Regions from separate parts of the Phaeacidiphilus oryzae TH49 genome, predicted to be linked through region 2. Evidence: riboswitches for the same ligand, from Rfam matches in the RefSeq annotation. Region 2 holds a riboswitch; the other holds the start of a gene.

Region 1 (8,012 bases), on a different contig from region 2:
GGGCCTTGCGGTCGGCGTACCGGAGGGCGGTGTCCACCTCCTCCCGCAGCTCCTCGAAGACCCGGCCGCCGAGCCGGTGCGGGGCGATGTTCACCTCGATGTTGAACCGGGCCAGCTCGGTCTGGAAGTCGCTGCTCGCGATGGCGCGCAGCACCTCCTCGTTGCGCATCGCGGGCTGCCCGTCCTCCCCCACCAGGTTGAGCTCCAGCTCCAGGCCGAGCACCGCCCGGGGACGGTCGAACCGCTGCTCGTCCAGCAGTCTGCGCAGCGCGTCCACGCACTGGCGCAGCTTCTGCCGGTAGATCTGACGGTCTGACAGGTCGGAACCGCCGGCTGCGACCTTCTCCCCCATGGGTGCCTACTCTCTGGGACTCTCGTCGGGTTCCTCGTACGGGTGCCCCGGGGCCGCGCCGGTATCGCGCCCGGCATGGCCCGGGTCTCGTCCAGGCCTACCCGGTCGGCGCGGTTCGACCGCGCCTGGATCCTTCCCATGCAGCGAGATCGGTATGTTTCCACGAGCTTGTCCGGGTTGCCCCTTGCCGAAAGCCACGGACCGTAGTAGAAGTGTCACACCGTGCGAACGTTCGGCTAGAATTCGCGCACAGGCATGCAGGCCTGGCCGGAGCAAGGCACGCCCCGCGGCACGGGTCTTCGCAGCCGCGCGGACGCGCCCCGGCGGAGCCCGCCACCGACCGGCGGCCCCTCCTGCGCCCCGACCCTCGGCGATGCCGAACGAACCAGCAGTACCTCCACCACCCCACGCCCGGCGCCGCCGGGCGCCCGCACCATCGACGCGTCGCCCGACGCACCGTCACCCCTCCGGCGCTGCAACACAGTTGAAGCCCTCGTAGAACGAGCCGAGCCCCCGTCACGGCGGGCGCTCGCGGCCGGTCGTGCGACGGCGCGCCGGCGGCCCGAACGCCGCCCCTGCACCGTCCGTCTCTGCCCTGTGAGGCGAACCGCCATGTCGCTCCAGCTCCCTCAGCCCCCCGCCGCAGCTCTGCGCGCCGTGCGCGCCGCTCTGGACACCCCGAGCGCCGTGCGCGGGTCGCATACGCCGTCGCTGCGCGACGCTCCCGGGCCGCTCCAGCTCGTCCATCCCCTGCCCGTGCACAGGCTGGATCCGGCCCCTTCCGGGCTCTCCCCCGCGCCCTCGCTGCCCTCGGCGGCCGGGGACCGCAGCGGCTGGCGCTTCCTGGTGCGCTGCGGGGGCGAGGTGCTCGCGGCGGCCGAGACCATCGAGACCCCGGACGGACCGGCCTTCTCCCACTTCGCCGAGGGCCCCTATCCGGTGTCCACGCTGCGTGCCCTGCATCAGGCCCAACTCCACTGCGCGGACAGCGCCGTGGTCTACCAGCCGCGGCTGCTCTGCGTGCCGGGGCACTACATGACCGCGCTGTGGCTGCATCCGCTGCTCGGCCCGGCCCCGGCCGCGGACGTACTGGTTCCGCTCGCGCCCTCGCCCTGCGGGGTGACGGCCCACCACCCGTACGCGGCGACCGAGTTGCTGCCCGTGCTGACGCGTCCGGTGCAGGGCGTCCGGAGCGCCGGGATCCTCGCCGGTCAGTGAGACCACGCTCGGGCTAGTCATTCCGGGTGGGTGCGGCACCGGCCACACCTGCCCGAACGGGTGATCTATCCCGAGCCGGAGTGATCCATGTCACCAAATGGCTGCGGCAGGGTTGCGGCGTGCCCACACTGGGAACCGACGCGCACGGCCCCGTCGTGAGTCCCGGTAATGCGGCGGGTCCGCACCGGTGGGGCCGCCGCGGGGGACATGGAAACTTCCGAAGGGTACGAGCAATGTGCCAGCACCGACCTGAGTGCCCGTCAGCGGACTCGCCGGACCGCGAGGCCGCGGCCGTCTTGGCCACCCACCCGGAGCAGGGCTGGAGCCTGCTCTGCAACGGCGTCCTCCTCTTCGAGGACACCGGAGAACTCCTCCCCGACGGCAAGGTCATCAGCCCCCGCCGGGTCTACGCGCCCGCCGCCTAGCGCCTCACAGCGAGCGTCGGCACCTGCCGAAAACCCGCGCCCCGCCTGCGTGTCCACACGCAAGCGGGGCGCTTGTCGGTCCGGCCCCCGGCCGGACCGGGGTCACTCGGCGTAGGCCTCCACCGGCGGGCAGGAGCAGACCAGGTTCCGGTCCCCGTAGGCCCCGTCGATCCGGCGCACCGGCGGCCAGTACTTGTCCGCCGGGTTCACCCCCGCAGGGAAGACCGCGGTCTCCCGGGAGTACGGGTGCTCCCACTCCCCCGCCGCGATCATCGCGGCCGTGTGCGGGGCGTTCCGCAGCGGGTTGTCCTCGGCCGGCCACTCGCCGGAGCCGACCCGGTCGGCCTCCCCGCGGATGGCGATCATCGCCTCGCAGAAGCGGTCCAGCTCGGCCAGGTCCTCGCTCTCGGTGGGCTCGATCATCAGCGTCCCGGCCACCGGGAAGGACATCGTGGGGGCGTGGAAGCCGTAGTCGATCAGGCGCTTGGCGATGTCGTCGACGCTCACCCCCAGCTCCTTGGTCAGCGGCCGCACGTCGACGATGCACTCGTGCCCGACCAGCCCGCCCGGGCCGGTGTACAGCACCGGGAAGTACGGGGCCAGCCGCTTCGCCACGTAGTTGGCGTTGAGCACGGCCACCTGGGTGGCCGCCTTGAGCCCCTCCGCCCCCATCATCCGCACATAGGCCCAGCTGATCGGCAGGATCGAGGCCGAGCCGTAGGGCGCCGCCGAGATCGGCCCCACACCGGTCTCCGGCCCCGCGCCGGACTGCAGCGGGTGGTTGGGGAGGTACGGCGCCAGGTGCTCGCGCACCGCCACCGGGCCGACGCCGGGTCCGCCGCCGCCGTGCGGGATGCAGAAGGTCTTGTGGAGGTTGAGGTGGGAGACGTCGCCGCCGAACTCGCCCGGCTTGGCGAGGCCCACCAGCGCGTTGAGGTTGGCGCCGTCCACGTAGACCTGGCCGCCGGCCTCGTGGACCGCCGCGCAGACCTCGGTGATGGTCTCCTCGAACACTCCGTGGGTGGACGGGTAGGTCACCATCAGCACCGACAGCCGCTCGCGGTGCTCCTCGACCTTGGCCCGCAGGTCGGCCACGTCGATGTCGCCGTTCTCGCCGGTCTTGACCACCACCACGCGCATCCCGGCCATCGCGGCGCTGGCCGCGTTGGTGCCGTGGGCGGAGGACGGGATCAGGCAGACGTCCCGCTGCTCGTCCCCGTTGGCCCGGTGGTAGGCGCGGACCGCGAGGAGGCCGGCCAGCTCGCCCTGGGAGCCGGCGTTCGGCTGCAGGCTGACCTTGGCGTAGCCGGTCACCTCGGCCAGCCAGTCCTCCAGCTGGTGGATCAGGGTCAGGTAGCCCTCGGTCTGCCCGGCCGGCGCGAAGGGGTGCAGCCCGGCGAACTCCGGCCAGGTCACCGCCTCCATCTCGGCGGTGGCGTTGAGCTTCATGGTGCAGGAGCCGAGCGGGATCATCCCGCGGTCCAGTGCGTAGTCCCGATCGGAGAGCCGGCGCAGGTAGCGCAGCATCGCGGTCTCCGAGCGGTGGCTGTGGAAGACCGGGTGGGTCAGGTACTCGTCAGAGCGCAGCAGGGCGGCCGGCAGCGAGTCCGCGGCCGCCTCCGCGCCCCCTCCGCGCCGGTCACGCCGAAGGCGCCCCAGACCTTGGCCAGGTCCTCGGCCGTGGTGGTCTCGTCGCAGGCGATTCCGACCAGGTCCGCGCCGGCCTCGCGCAGGTTGACCCCGGCCTTCCGGGCCGCGGCGACGACCTCGGCGGCCTTTCCGGGCACCCGGGCCAGCACGGTGTCGAAGAACGCGTCGTGCACCAGCTCGACCCCGCCGGCCCGCAGGCCCTCGGCCAGCCGTACGGCCTGCCGGTGCGTCCGGCGCGCGATCGCGGCCAGTCCCTCGGGACCGTGGTAGACGGCGTACATCGAGGCCATCACGGCCAGCAGCACCTGCGCGGTACAGATGTTGCTGGTCGCCTTCTCCCGGCGGATGTGCTGCTCCCGGGTCTGCAGCGCCAGCCGGTACGCCGGGGCCCCGTCCGCGTCCTTGGAGACGCCGACCAGACGGCCGGGGAGGCTGCGGGCGTAGTCCTGGCGGACGGACATGTAGCCGGCGTGCGGGCCGCCGAAGCCCATCGGCACGCCGAACCGCTGGGTGGTGCCGACCGCGATGTCCGCGCCCAGCTCACCCGGCGACTTCAGCAGCGTCAGCGCCAGCAGGTCGGCGGCGACCGCCACCACCGCGCCGGCCGCGTGCGCCTCCTCGATCACCGGCGTCAGGTCCCGCACGGCCCCGGAGGCGCCCGGGTACTGCACCAGCACCCCGACCACCCCGCGCTCGGCGATCCCCTCCGGCAGGCCCTCGCTGAGGTCCGCCGTGACCACCTCGACGCCCTGCGACACGGCGCGGGTCTCGATCACCGCGCGGGTCTGCGGGAAGGCGTCCTGGTCGACCACGAAGACCGCGTCCGCCGCGGCCTTCCGGTTCACCCGGCGGGCCAGGGCCATCGCCTCGGCCGCCGCGGTGCCCTCGTCGAGGAGGGAGGCCCCGGCGGTGGGCAGGCCGGTCAGGTCGGACACCACGGTCTGGAAGTTCAGCAGCGCCTCCAGCCGGCCCTGCGAGATCTCCGGCTGGTACGGGGTGTACGCCGTGTACCAGGCGGGGTTCTCCATCACGTTGCGGAGGACCACGGGCGGGGTGAAGGTGTCGTAGTAGCCGAGGCCGATCATCGAACGGAGCACCTGGTTCCGTCCGGCCAGCGAGCGCAGTTCGGCCAGCGTCTCCGCCTCGCCGGCGGCGGCGGGGAGCCCCAGCCGCTCCAGGCTGCGGATCGCGGCCGGGACCGCGGCGGTGGTCAGCTCGTCCAGAGAGCCGAAGCCCACCGAGGCGAGCATCTTGGACCGCTCGCCCTCGTCTGGCCCGATGTGCCGCTGCTCGAACAGGGTGGTGCGATCGGTGTGATCAGTCATGGTGGCTGAGGCCTCCTGGTCAGCGTGACCCGCGGGGACGGCCTCCCCCTCTGTCATCTGCACCTGAGAGCTTCACCGTCCGCCGGTTCGACCGGCGTCGGCTTGCACCGTCGGCGAGGACTCCGGTGGTCCACCGAAGGAGCCCTGCTTTCCAGAGTGACCTCGCCCGGACGGTACGTCTGCCTGAGAGATTCCGGGGAGGAGTTGCTCCTTCGGCGCCGAGCGCTCGCGCGTTCGGACTCTCCCGTCCGGGCTCGACGGTCACCCTCACCCTACCAGTGCGGATCACCTCGGACGTGGCTCCTGAAGCAGTCCGGGATTGGGCCAACTGGTCCAGCGACACGCCCCATTGGGGCCCGAATGTTCGACAACACACCAAATCATGACGTTTCGTATGTTTTCGTACGACGTCAACCGAGTCATGTGATCCCGGTGCCAGCCGGGTCGCCACCCGTGGAGGGCCCCGTGCAGACCGACATCGACCCAAGGGACCTCATCGGCCACAAGGCCGTGGACCGCAACGGCGACAAGATCGGCACCGTGGACGAGGTGTACCTCGACGACGCCACGGGCGAGCCGGAATGGGCCGCCGTCCGGACCGGGATCTTCGGCCGGGACGCCTTCGTTCCGCTGGCCACCAGCGAGTTCGTCAGCGAGGAGCTGCGCGTGCCCTACGACAAGTCCCAGGTCAAGGATTCCCCCGACTTCGGAGCCGGCCAGCATCTGTCGCCGGCTCAGGAACTCCAGCTGTACCGCTACTACGGTCTGGACGTGCCCAGCGAGTCCGGCTCCCGGGCGAACGGCCAGGCCGCCCCCTCGGACGCCTCCGACGCCTCCGACACGGCGGCCACTCCGGCCGCCGCCGCCGCGGTGGGCGGCAGCGCCGCGCACACCGCCCCGGCCGCCGCCGGCGACGCGACCGCCCGGACCCAGGCCGCCGCGGTCCCGGACACCGCGAGCTCGGGGACCGCGAGCTCGGGGACCGCGGGCTCGGACACCGCAGCTACGGACACCGCGCGGTCCGCCGAGCGCACCGACGGCCTGACGGGCGAGCACACCTCGGCAAGCGCTCCCGAGCAGGGCCTGGCGGCGGGTGCGGCCGGCGGAGCGGCGGGCGCCGCCGCCGGATACGCCGCGGCCTCCTCGAAGCCGGCCGAGCACTCCTCCCCCGCCGGCGGCCGGACCTCCGCGTTCTTCACCGGCTCCGCCGGCACCACCACCCCGGAGCCGTCGACGACCGCCCAGACCCCCACCCCGGTCAAGGAGGAGGAGACCCGCGCGGTCCCGCACCTCACCGACCGCGACTCCACCGCCGCCGCGGGCACCGCCAAGCCGGCGGGGGCGGCCGGGACGGGCGCCCCGGAACAGATCGAGGTGGTCTGCCGCGAGGAGCGGCTGGACATCACCACCGAATGGCACGAGCTCGGCCGCGCCCGGCTGCGCAAGTACGTCACCACCGAGAACGTGGAGCGCCGGGTTCCGGTCGTCCGCGAGCGGGTCCGGATCGAGCGGGTCCGGCTGAGCGACGACGAGCGGGCGCAGATCTCCGACCAGGAGATCGAGGAGGCCACTCAGGAGGTCCCGGTCCACGAGGAGCGGGTGGTGGTACGCAAGCACGTGGTCCCGGTCGAGCGGATCCGGCTGATCACCGAGCGGGTCACCGAGGAGGAGGTGGTCCGCGACCAGCTCCGCCGCGAGCAGGTCGAGGTCCACGACGCCGGCCAGGGCAGCCAGGCCGGGCAGTCCGGCCAGTCCGAACGGTCCGGGCAGGGCCAGGCCGCACAGGGCGGGCGCAACGGCGCGGCGCCCTCGGCCGGCACCTCCACCACCCCGTACTCCCCCGGCGCCCGCTACCCCGGCCGTCCGGCCTACGGTCACTGACCCACCCCGCTCCCCACCTCGGCGCCGCACCGGACCACCGGTCGCGGCGCCGAGGCCTGCTGGCTACGCCGAGCCGTCCGACGGGTCCCCGTCCGAGACCAGGCTCAGCGGCGGCGCGGCGGCCAGCGCCGGATCGTCCTCCCGGAAGGTGCGCACCCGCCCGGGCTCGGACTCCGGGGTCTCGAAGCGGACGGTGACCCGCCCGACGCCGCTGCCCTGCACCCAGCCGGGACCGAACTCCTCGTGCCGCACATCCTCGCCGGGCAGCCAGCGGCGGCGCGTCCCAGGCTCGGAACCCGGCTCCCGGCCGGGATGGAAGGCCCGCGGCTGCCCGAACCCCCCGTAGGCCGGGTCCTCGGCCTCGTTCACGGTCTCGGTCACGGCCTCGCCCGCCGGCTTCACGCCCTCGCCCGCCGGCTTCACGGCCCCGGCCGCCGGTTCCGGCGTCGACTCCGATTCCGGACTCGCAGCGGGTTCCCCGGCCCCACCGGCCGGCGCGGCCCCCTCCCCGGGGTCGCCGAGCTGCGCCTCGCCCGCCTCCCGGGCGGCCTGGGCGAACAGGTCCTCCTGGGTGAAGTCCGCGAGCCCGGAGACGCCGACCCCGAGCAGCCGCACCCCGCCGGCCAGCTCCCCCGACCCGAGCTGGTCCAGCATCCGCAGCGCCGTGCCGGTCACCACCCCCGGGTCGTCGGTCGGCCCGCGCAGGGTCTCGGAGCGGGTGAGGGTGGAGAAGTCGTAGCGGCGGACCTTGAGCACCACCGTCCGCCCGGACCGGCCGGCCGCCCGCAGCCGCCCCACGCAGCGCTCGGCCAGCCGCTCCACCTCGGCCACGATCCGGTCGCGGTCCCGCAGGTCCACCTCGAAGGTGTCCTCCACGGAGATGGACTTGGCGTCCCGCTCCGCCACCACGGGGCGGTCGTCGATCCCCTGGGCGAGGGCGTGCACCCCGGCGCCGTGCGCCTTCCCCAGCAGCCGGATCAGCTCCACCTCCTCGGCCGCGGCTATCTCGCCGACCGTGTTCAGCCCCGCCCGCCGCAGGGTCTCGGCCGTGGCCGGGCCCACCCCCGGCAGCACCCGCACCGACAGCGGGTCCAGCAGCTCCCGCTCGGTGCCCGGCTCGATCAGCACCAGCCCGTCCGGCTTGGCCCGCTCGGAGGCGAT
Region 2 (8,012 bases):
GCTGGAGCTTCAGACCCGCCGCACCCGGCTTGCTCGGGTAGGCGACCAGCGTGCGGGTGTAGAGCCGCTCGAAGTCCCAGACGAACGCGTAGTAGCCGCGCGCCGGGTCCCAGAAGTCGGCGTCCTGGTTGCCCCAGAGGTTGAGCGTTCCGCCCTTCGCGGTGGACGGATTGACGATCTTGGTGGCCGCGGCGTTGAATCCGGCGCCCTTGCCCGAGGCGCTGTTGCCGTTGTTCCCGCCGCACGCGGTCAGAGCGATCGCGCTGCAGGCGGCCACGGCCGTCAGGGCCATTGCCTTGCTGCGATGTTTCACTTCTCTGTCAACCTCCGAGATAGCCCAGGTCCCCGCGGTCGGGCCCTGGCAGACGTGGTGTGGACGCCGGACTACGGCTCCACCCGGGTTTTCCGCCGGCCGGTCAGCTGCCCTTCGGGTCGAGCGCGTCACGCAGCCCGTCGCCGAAGAGGTTGAAGGCGAGCACGGTGATGAAGATCGCCACGCCGGGGATGACCATGTAGGCCGGGTCGATCGTGTAGGTCTGCAGGGCGTCCGACAGCATCTGCCCCCACGACGGAGTCGGCGGCTTGACGCCCACCCCGAGGTAGCTCAGGGCCGCCTCGGTGAGGATGTTGGTCGGGATCATCAGGGTGGTGTAGACGAGGATCGGCGCGACCAGGTTCGGCAGCAGCTCCTTGATCAGGATCCGCCCCGGCCGGGCGCCCAGGCTCTTCGCCGCCTCGACGAACTCCCGCTCACGGAGCGAGAGGGTCTGGCCGCGGACGATGCGCCCGATGTACGGCCAGCCGAAGAAGCCGATCACGACGACCAGCACCCCGATCCGGGGCGCGCTGCCGCTCATCCCGAAGACCTTGTCCGGGAGCACGGAGATCAGCGCGATGGAGAAGAGCAGCTGCGGGAAGGCCAGCAGCACGTCCATCACCCGGCTGATCACCGCGTCGATCCAGCCGCCGAAGTACCCGGCGGCGCTGCCCAGCAGCGTGCCGAGGACGACGGCGAGGGCGGCCGCGAGGAAGGCGACCAGCATGGAGACCTGGGCGCCGTAGACGATGCGGCTGAACACGTCGCGGCCGAAGGTCGGGTCGACGCCGAGGAGGTGCTTGCCGCTGATCCCGCCCAGTGCCCCCTTCGGAGTGCCCAGGTTCGGGTCGATCAGTGATCCGTTGGGCTGATCGACCGGGTATCCGAGGAAATGGGTGATCACCGGCGCCAGTACGGCGACCAGGATCAGCAGGATGACCACGGCGCCGCCGGCGAGGGCGACCTTGTCCCGCTTCAGGCGTTCCCAGGCGATTCGTCCCGGGGATCTGCCCGCGATCTTGACGGCGGCCGGGGCCGGAGCTTCTACCGAAGCCTCCAGGGTGGCGCTTCCGCTGTCATGGAGTGGCGCTGTCATGGTGTTAGACCCCCAAGCCGGCGGTGACCGGCACACGGTGCCCGGCCGCCCTGCGGTCGGCGTGCCCGGTCGGGCAGCCCGCCGGCGCGCGCAGGTCGCTGTTCACGATTGGTGCCAGGTTCATCGGTGGTGCGGCAGTGCTCTCTGCTCAGTGCAGTGGTACTCAGTCGTGCGAATGATGCTGCGGTTACGTGCTGGGTACGTGCAGGTTCTGATACTGGATCTGGACTGCTGGTCGAACGTCAACTCTGCTGGTGATGCTCACCGGTGACGCTCCGCCAACTTCGCCGGAGGCACCGGGCCGCCGACGCGGGTACGGCGAAGAGCCGGGACATTCCGCCCCGGCCACGCCGGCAGCTCTCTATTGCGCGGTAACTCTTCAACGGGACCGGGGAGCCCCGCCAGTCCTCCCGGGCAAAGGTTGCCCAACCGTGACCTGCCCGATTTCAAGCCCGCGAGCAGCGAATACCTGCTTTCAGAGCGGGTTCGGCGGCATCTCCCCAGGTGAGGCGCGGTATGCCACCACGGACATGAGTGACAGTCCTCGCCGAAGCCGGTTACGGCCGGCCCGGAGCCCTTTGTGCGGAGAAGTTCTGCGGTGAATTCAGGTAATCACGTTCCGTGACGAAACGGCTCTCACCGGAGTCTCACCCGGCACCGCCGTCCCATCCGGAGGAAAGAATTCCGGCTGCGGCCGGGGACCGTGGAACAGGACTGTCACCGGCGGTAGAACGGCGCCGGTCCGGCGGCCATCCAGAGGGCCACCGAGTCGTCCTCGTCCGGGGCGGCCAGCACCGCCACCCGGCAGTCCGCGGGGGCGGCCTCGGCCAGCGCGCGCCGGACCATCGCCCGGGCGTCGTCGGCTGAGGCGTGCGGATCGTCCAGTTCGAGGCCGATCGCGAGATACGGCTCCCCCAGAGCGGGGGCCACCCAGGCGCGCCGCAGCGCGCGCAACCCGGGGACCGCCCGGGCACCGCGCTTCAGCGCCTCGTAGAAGGGCTCGGCCGCGACGGCCGGTTCGGAGATCTCCAGCGGCCCGGCCGGCAGCCGGTCCAGGCCGAGCGCCACCCTGCGGAGGTCCGCCCAGGGGACGCCGACGCCGCCGCCGGCGGCGTGCGGATCCAGCCACAGGCCCCACCGGCTCGGATACAGCACGGCGGCCAACTCCCGCCCCCCGCAGGCCTCGTGGGCCCGCTGCCAGCCGGAGGCGGCCAGCTGGGCCGGGGAGCTGACGGTCGGCACATAGCCGTAGCCGGCCACCTCCATGCTCCCGTACTGGGCGTCCGGGGAGCCCGGCTCGCCGTGCCAGAGGAGGGCGTAGAGGGTGCCGTCCGCGACGGCGCGCAGCAGCGTCTCGTACGCCTCCAGGCGGGGGCGTCCGGGAGGGGCGGACCTCAGGGCGTCGACCGCGGCGCCGAGGTCGGCCGCCGCCCGCGGCGGTCCCGGCCGTTCGTCCGACGCCACGTCGGGGAAGCGGTCGCCTGCTGCGAGGCCGCCGGCCACGGTCGTCCCCTTCCTCTGCGGTGCGCTGATCCTGCCAGCAGGGTAGCGCCGGGCGAAACCCGGCCCCGGGACCCGTCAGCCGCGCGCGAAGAAAGGCGCCACCTCGGCCAGCAGCCAGTCGCCGACCGGGTCCTGGGCCACGTCAAGCAGCACGATGTTGACCTCCCAGGGCAGCGGGACCGCGCCCAGGGCGCGCCCGAGGGCGAGGGTGGCCGCCTCCTGGTCCGCCGGCTGCCAGCCGTCCAGCTCCACGCCGACGTACATCTTCTCCGGCTCGCCCTCGGCCGAGGCCAGCGCGCGCCGCGCGGTGAGCACCACCGGGACGCCCGCGAACTCGCTCGCCGCGGCCGCCAGGAACTCCACCGGGTCCTCGTGCGAGGCGGGCTGCCGCAGCGACACCCGGGAGCCGCCGCCCGCGCCCGGGCGCACCGCACCCTCCGGGTTCTCGTGCTCCCCGCCGCCGCAGAGCGTCCGCACGCCCTCGGCCGGAATCGGGATGCCGATCACCCCGCCGGGGTTGACCGCGATCCCCACGCCCACCGGCAGCCCCCGGGCGAACTCCCGCACCGGGGCCACCACGAACGGCATCGACGGATCGGAGCTGCCCGTCCGCAGCTGCGTCTCGGAGCTGAAGACCGGCACGAAGAGCTGGCCGGCCAGCTCCATGCTCGGCAGGTTCAGCTGGTCGCTGGCCGGGTCGCCGCCGTTCGGCAGCGGCACCCACACCCGGCTGCGGCCGAGCACCTCGACCACCCGCGGGGTCGCCCCGGGGTCGCCGCTGGCGAGCGAGAGCACCTGCTCCAGCTCGTTCTCCGGCCAGCCGCCGAGGCTGCCGCCGGAAGTGTGGGAACCCGCGTACGCGCCCGCGGGAGCGGCGTGCTGCTGCCCGGGGATGTGCGCGTGGTCGACGGGCATTCCTTCTGGCGGGTAGGTCATAGCGGGCACCCTAGCCCACGTGCAATCATGAGCGCCGTCTTCAATTTCACATAGGCCGCTCGAACCCGTGCGGGAGAGTCCGGACCTCCGCCAGCCCCGCCCGGGGCCGGCCGCGGCCGGCGCCGAAGGAGCAAGTCCTCCCCGGAATCTCTCAGGCCCACCTACCGCACGGGCGAGGCAGATCTGGAAAGCGGAACCGCCTGCGGTTCCCACCCACGGTGCAAGCCCCCGCCCGCCCGGGCGCGCGGTGAAGCTCTCAGGTCGAGACGACAGACGGGGAGCCCCTGCCTACGCATGCCCGGAAACGGCATGCCCCGAGACGGGAGCACCGCCCCGATGAGCACCACCCGCCGTACCGCGCTCGACGCCCGCCACCGGGCGCTCGGCGCGACGATGACCGACTTCGCCGGCTGGGACATGCCGCTGCGCTACGGCAGCGAGCGCGAGGAGCACAACGCGGTCCGCACCCGCGCCGGCCTCTTCGACCTCTCCCACATGGGCGAGATCGCCGTCGCCGGCCCGCAGGCCGGCGCCCTCCTCGACCACGCCCTGGTCGGCTCGCTCTCCCCGCTGGCCGTGGGCCGCGCCCGGTACACCATGATCTGCCGCGAGGACGGCGGGATCCTGGACGACCTCATCGTCTACCGCACCGGCGACGAGGAGTACCTGGTCGTCGCCAACGCCTCCAACGCGCAGACCGTGCTGGACGCCCTCACCGAGCGCGCGGCCGGCTTCGACGCCGAGGTCCGGGACGACCGGGACGCCTACGCGCTGATCGCCGTGCAGGGCCCGGAGGCCGCCGGCATCCTCAGCGGCCTGACCGGCGCGGACCTGGACGGCCTCAAGTACTACGCCTCCCTCCCGGCCACCGTCGCCGGGATCGAGGCGCTGGTCGCCCGCACCGGCTACACCGGCGAGGACGGCTTCGAGCTCTTCGTCGACCCCGCCTCCGCCGAGGCCCTGTGGGACGCCCTGACCGAGGCCGGCCGCGAGGCCGGCCTGGTCCCCTGCGGTCTGGCCTGCCGGGACACCCTGCGCCTAGAGGCCGGGATGCCGCTCTACGGCCACGAGCTCTCCACCGAGCTGACCCCGTTCGACGCGGGCCTCGGCCGGGTGGTCAAGTTCGAGAAGACCGCCAACGAGGGCAGGTTCGTCGGCCGGGCCGCGCTGGAGGCGGCGGCCGAGCAGGCCGCGGCCGAGCCGCCGCGGGTGCTGGTCGGCCTGGTCTCCCCGGGACGGCGGGTGCCGCGGGCCGGCTACTCCGTGGTCACCGCCGAGGACGGCGCGGTGATCGGCTCGGTCACCTCCGGCGCCCCCTCGCCGACCCTGGGCAAGCCGATCGCCATGGCGTACGTGGACGCCGCGCACGCCGCCGCCGGCACCCAGGTGGCCGTGGACATCCGCGGCAGCCGGGAGCCGGTCGAGGTCGTGGCGCTCCCCTTCTACAAGCGCGCCCGCTGACAGCTCCGCATCCCGCAGACTGAACCGGGTCGTACCCGCCGGGCCCCGCCAGCTGACGGGGCGCCATCTCAGGGAGTGGAACACCCCCGCTCCCCGTTTCGTCGTACCCCTCCCCCATCCTGGAGAATTGCCGTCATGAGCAACCCGCAGCACCTGCAGTACAGCAAGGAACACGAGTGGCTGACCGCCGCCGAGGACGGTGTCTCCACCGTCGGCATCACGGCCTTCGCCGCCGACGCGCTGGGTGATGTGGTCTACGTCCAGCTGCCCGAGGTCGGGCAGGCCGTGACCGCCGGCGAGAGCTGCGGCGAGCTCGAGTCCACCAAGTCGGTCTCCGACCTCTACTCGCCGGTCGACGGCGAGGTCACCGAGGTCAACCAGGCCGTCGTGGACGACCCCGCGCTGGTGAACTCCGCCCCCTTCGAGGACGGCTGGCTGTTCAAGGTCCGTCTGGCGGGCGCCCCCGAGGGCCTGCTCAGCGCGGACGAGTACGCGGCCCACACCGGCAACTGACCCCACAGCCAGCCCCCCGGAGCGCCCGAGCGCACCACGGCAGGAGGCCCATCCGCATGTCCGCTTCTTCTTCCCTGCTCAACCAGTCGCTGCACGAGCTCGACCCCGAGGTCGCCACGGCGGTCGACGCCGAGCTGAACCGCCAGCAGTCCACCCTGGAGATGATCGCCTCCGAGAACTTCGCGCCGGTCGCGGTGCTGGAGGCGCAGGGCTCGGTGCTGACCAACAAGTACGCCGAGGGCTACCCCGGCCGCCGGTACTACGGCGGCTGCGAGCACGTCGACGTGGTCGAGCAGCTGGCGATCGACCGGGTCAAGGAGCTGTTCGGCGCGGAGGCCGCCAACGTCCAGCCGCACTCGGGCGCCTCGGCCAACGCGGCCGCGATGTTCGCGCTGCTCAAGCCGGGCGACACCATCCTGGGCCTGGACCTCGCCCACGGCGGGCACCTGACCCACGGAATGAAGATCAACTTCTCCGGCAAGCTGTACGACGTGGTCGCCTACCACGTGGACGCGGAGACCTCGCGGGTGGACATGGCCGAGGTCGAGCGGCTGGCCAAGGAGCACCGGCCGAAGCTGATCGTGGCCGGCTGGTCGGCGTACCCGCGGCAGCTGGACTTCGCCGAGTTCCGGCGGATCGCGGACGCGGTGGACGCCTACCTGATGGTGGACATGGCCCACTTCGCCGGGCTGGTCGCGGCGGGCCTCCACCCGAACCCGGTGCCCTTCGCGGACATCGTCACCACCACCACCCACAAGACCCTCGGCGGTCCGCGCGGCGGCGTGATCCTCTCCACCGCCGAGATCGCCAAGAAGATCAACTCGGCGGTCTTCCCGGGGCAGCAGGGCGGCCCGCTGGAGCACGTCATCGCGGCGAAGGCGGTCGCCTTCAAGGTCGCGGCGAGCGAGGAGTTCAAGGACCGCCAGCGCCGTACCCTGGAGGGCGCGAAGCTGCTCGCCGAGCGGCTGTCCGCGGCGGACGCCCGGGAGGCCGGGGTGAAGGTCCTCTCCGGCGGCACCGACGTCCACCTGGTCCTGGTGGACCTGGTCGACAGCGAGCTGGACGGCAAGCAGGCGGAGGACCGGCTGCACGAGATCGGCATCACCGTCAACCGCAACGCCGTGCCGAACGACCCGCGTCCGCCGATGGTCACCTCGGGCCTCCGGGTGGGCACGCCCGCGCTGGCCACCCGCGGCTTCGACGCGGAGGACTTCCGCGAGGTCGCCGACGTCATCGCCGAGGCCCTGAAGCCGAGCTGCGACGTGGCGGCGCTGCGGACCCGCGTCGAGGCGCTGGCCGCGAAGCACCCGCTGTACCCGGGGCTGTAGGCCCCGCGCCCCGAGCGCAGCGCCGCAGGCGCGAGCAAGGGGCGCGGGGAACTGCGCGGCCCGCGCGCAACGGCGCCGCACCCGGCAGCGGAGTCCGGGTTGCAGCCCGGTGGCCGCTGCCGGCCGCGACGCCGTACACGGCGGGCCGCGCAGTTCCCCGCGCCCCTCACTACGGCCCTCCGGGCCCTCATCTCAACCCACGGGAGGTGCTGACCATGGCGCTCAGCGTTTTCGATCTCTTCTCCGTCGGCATCGGCCCGTCCAGCTCGCACACCGTCGGCCCGATGCGCGCGGCGCGGATGTTCGCCCGCCGGCTCAAGTCCGAGGGCCTCCTCGCCGGCACCGCCTCGATCCGCGCCGAGCTCTTCGGCTCCCTCGGGGCCACCGGCCACGGCCACGGCACCCCCAAGGCCGTCCTCCTCGGCCTGGAGGGCAACTCCCCCCGCACGGTCGACGTCGAGGCGGCCGACGCCGACGCCGAGCGGATCAGGAGCGAGCGCCGCATCCGCCTCCTCGGCGTCCACGAGATCGACTTCGACCCGGACACCCAGCTGGTACTCCACCGCCGCCGCGCCCTGCCGTACCACCCCAACGGGATGACCGTCTGCGCCTACGACGCGGCCGGGGTGCCCGTGCTGGAGAAGACCTACTACTCCGTCGGCGGCGGCTTCGTGGTCGACGAGGACGCCATCGACGAGGCCGACCGCATCAAGCCGGACGACACCGTCCTCCGCTACCCCTTCCGCACCGGCGAGGAGCTCCTCCGCCTCACCCGGGAGACCGGCCTCTCCGTCTCCTCCCTCATGCTGGAGAACGAGAAGGCCTGGCGCACCGAGGCGGAGATCCGGGCCGGCCTGCT

What was found. A riboswitch is a leader RNA that binds a small molecule or an ion and turns the genes downstream of it on or off. The one in region 2 is predicted to bind glycine.
Region 1: another riboswitch for glycine. It lies ahead of gcvP (aminomethyl-transferring glycine dehydrogenase); the one in region 2 lies ahead of gcvT (glycine cleavage system aminomethyltransferase GcvT).

The regions. Positions count from the first base shown of each region.
Region 1 covers NZ_JQMQ01000004.1:12,501-20,512, reverse strand. The annotation lists gene BS73_RS00230 (glutamate--cysteine ligase family protein) at 1-352, opposite strand, end outside; gene BS73_RS00225 (hypothetical protein) at 1,109-1,570, shown strand; gene BS73_RS00220 (DUF5999 family protein) at 1,804-1,995, shown strand; partial or broken gene gcvP (aminomethyl-transferring glycine dehydrogenase) at 2,098-4,970, opposite strand; glycine riboswitch at 5,011-5,131, opposite strand; glycine riboswitch at 5,132-5,227, opposite strand; gene BS73_RS35680 (PRC and DUF2382 domain-containing protein) at 5,436-6,851, shown strand; gene BS73_RS00205 (DNA polymerase IV) at 6,915-8,012, opposite strand, start outside.
Region 2 covers NZ_JQMQ01000005.1:2,476,393-2,484,404, forward strand. The annotation lists gene BS73_RS14850 (ABC transporter substrate-binding protein) at 1-292, opposite strand, end outside; gene BS73_RS14855 (ABC transporter permease) at 417-1,412, opposite strand; gene BS73_RS14860 (enhanced serine sensitivity protein SseB C-terminal domain-containing protein) at 2,130-2,915, opposite strand; gene BS73_RS14865 (enhanced serine sensitivity protein SseB) at 2,991-3,851, opposite strand; glycine riboswitch at 3,912-4,028, shown strand; glycine riboswitch at 4,034-4,125, shown strand; gene gcvT (glycine cleavage system aminomethyltransferase GcvT) at 4,188-5,312, shown strand; gene gcvH (glycine cleavage system protein GcvH) at 5,448-5,825, shown strand; gene glyA (serine hydroxymethyltransferase) at 5,882-7,153, shown strand; gene BS73_RS14885 (L-serine ammonia-lyase) at 7,369-8,012, shown strand, end outside.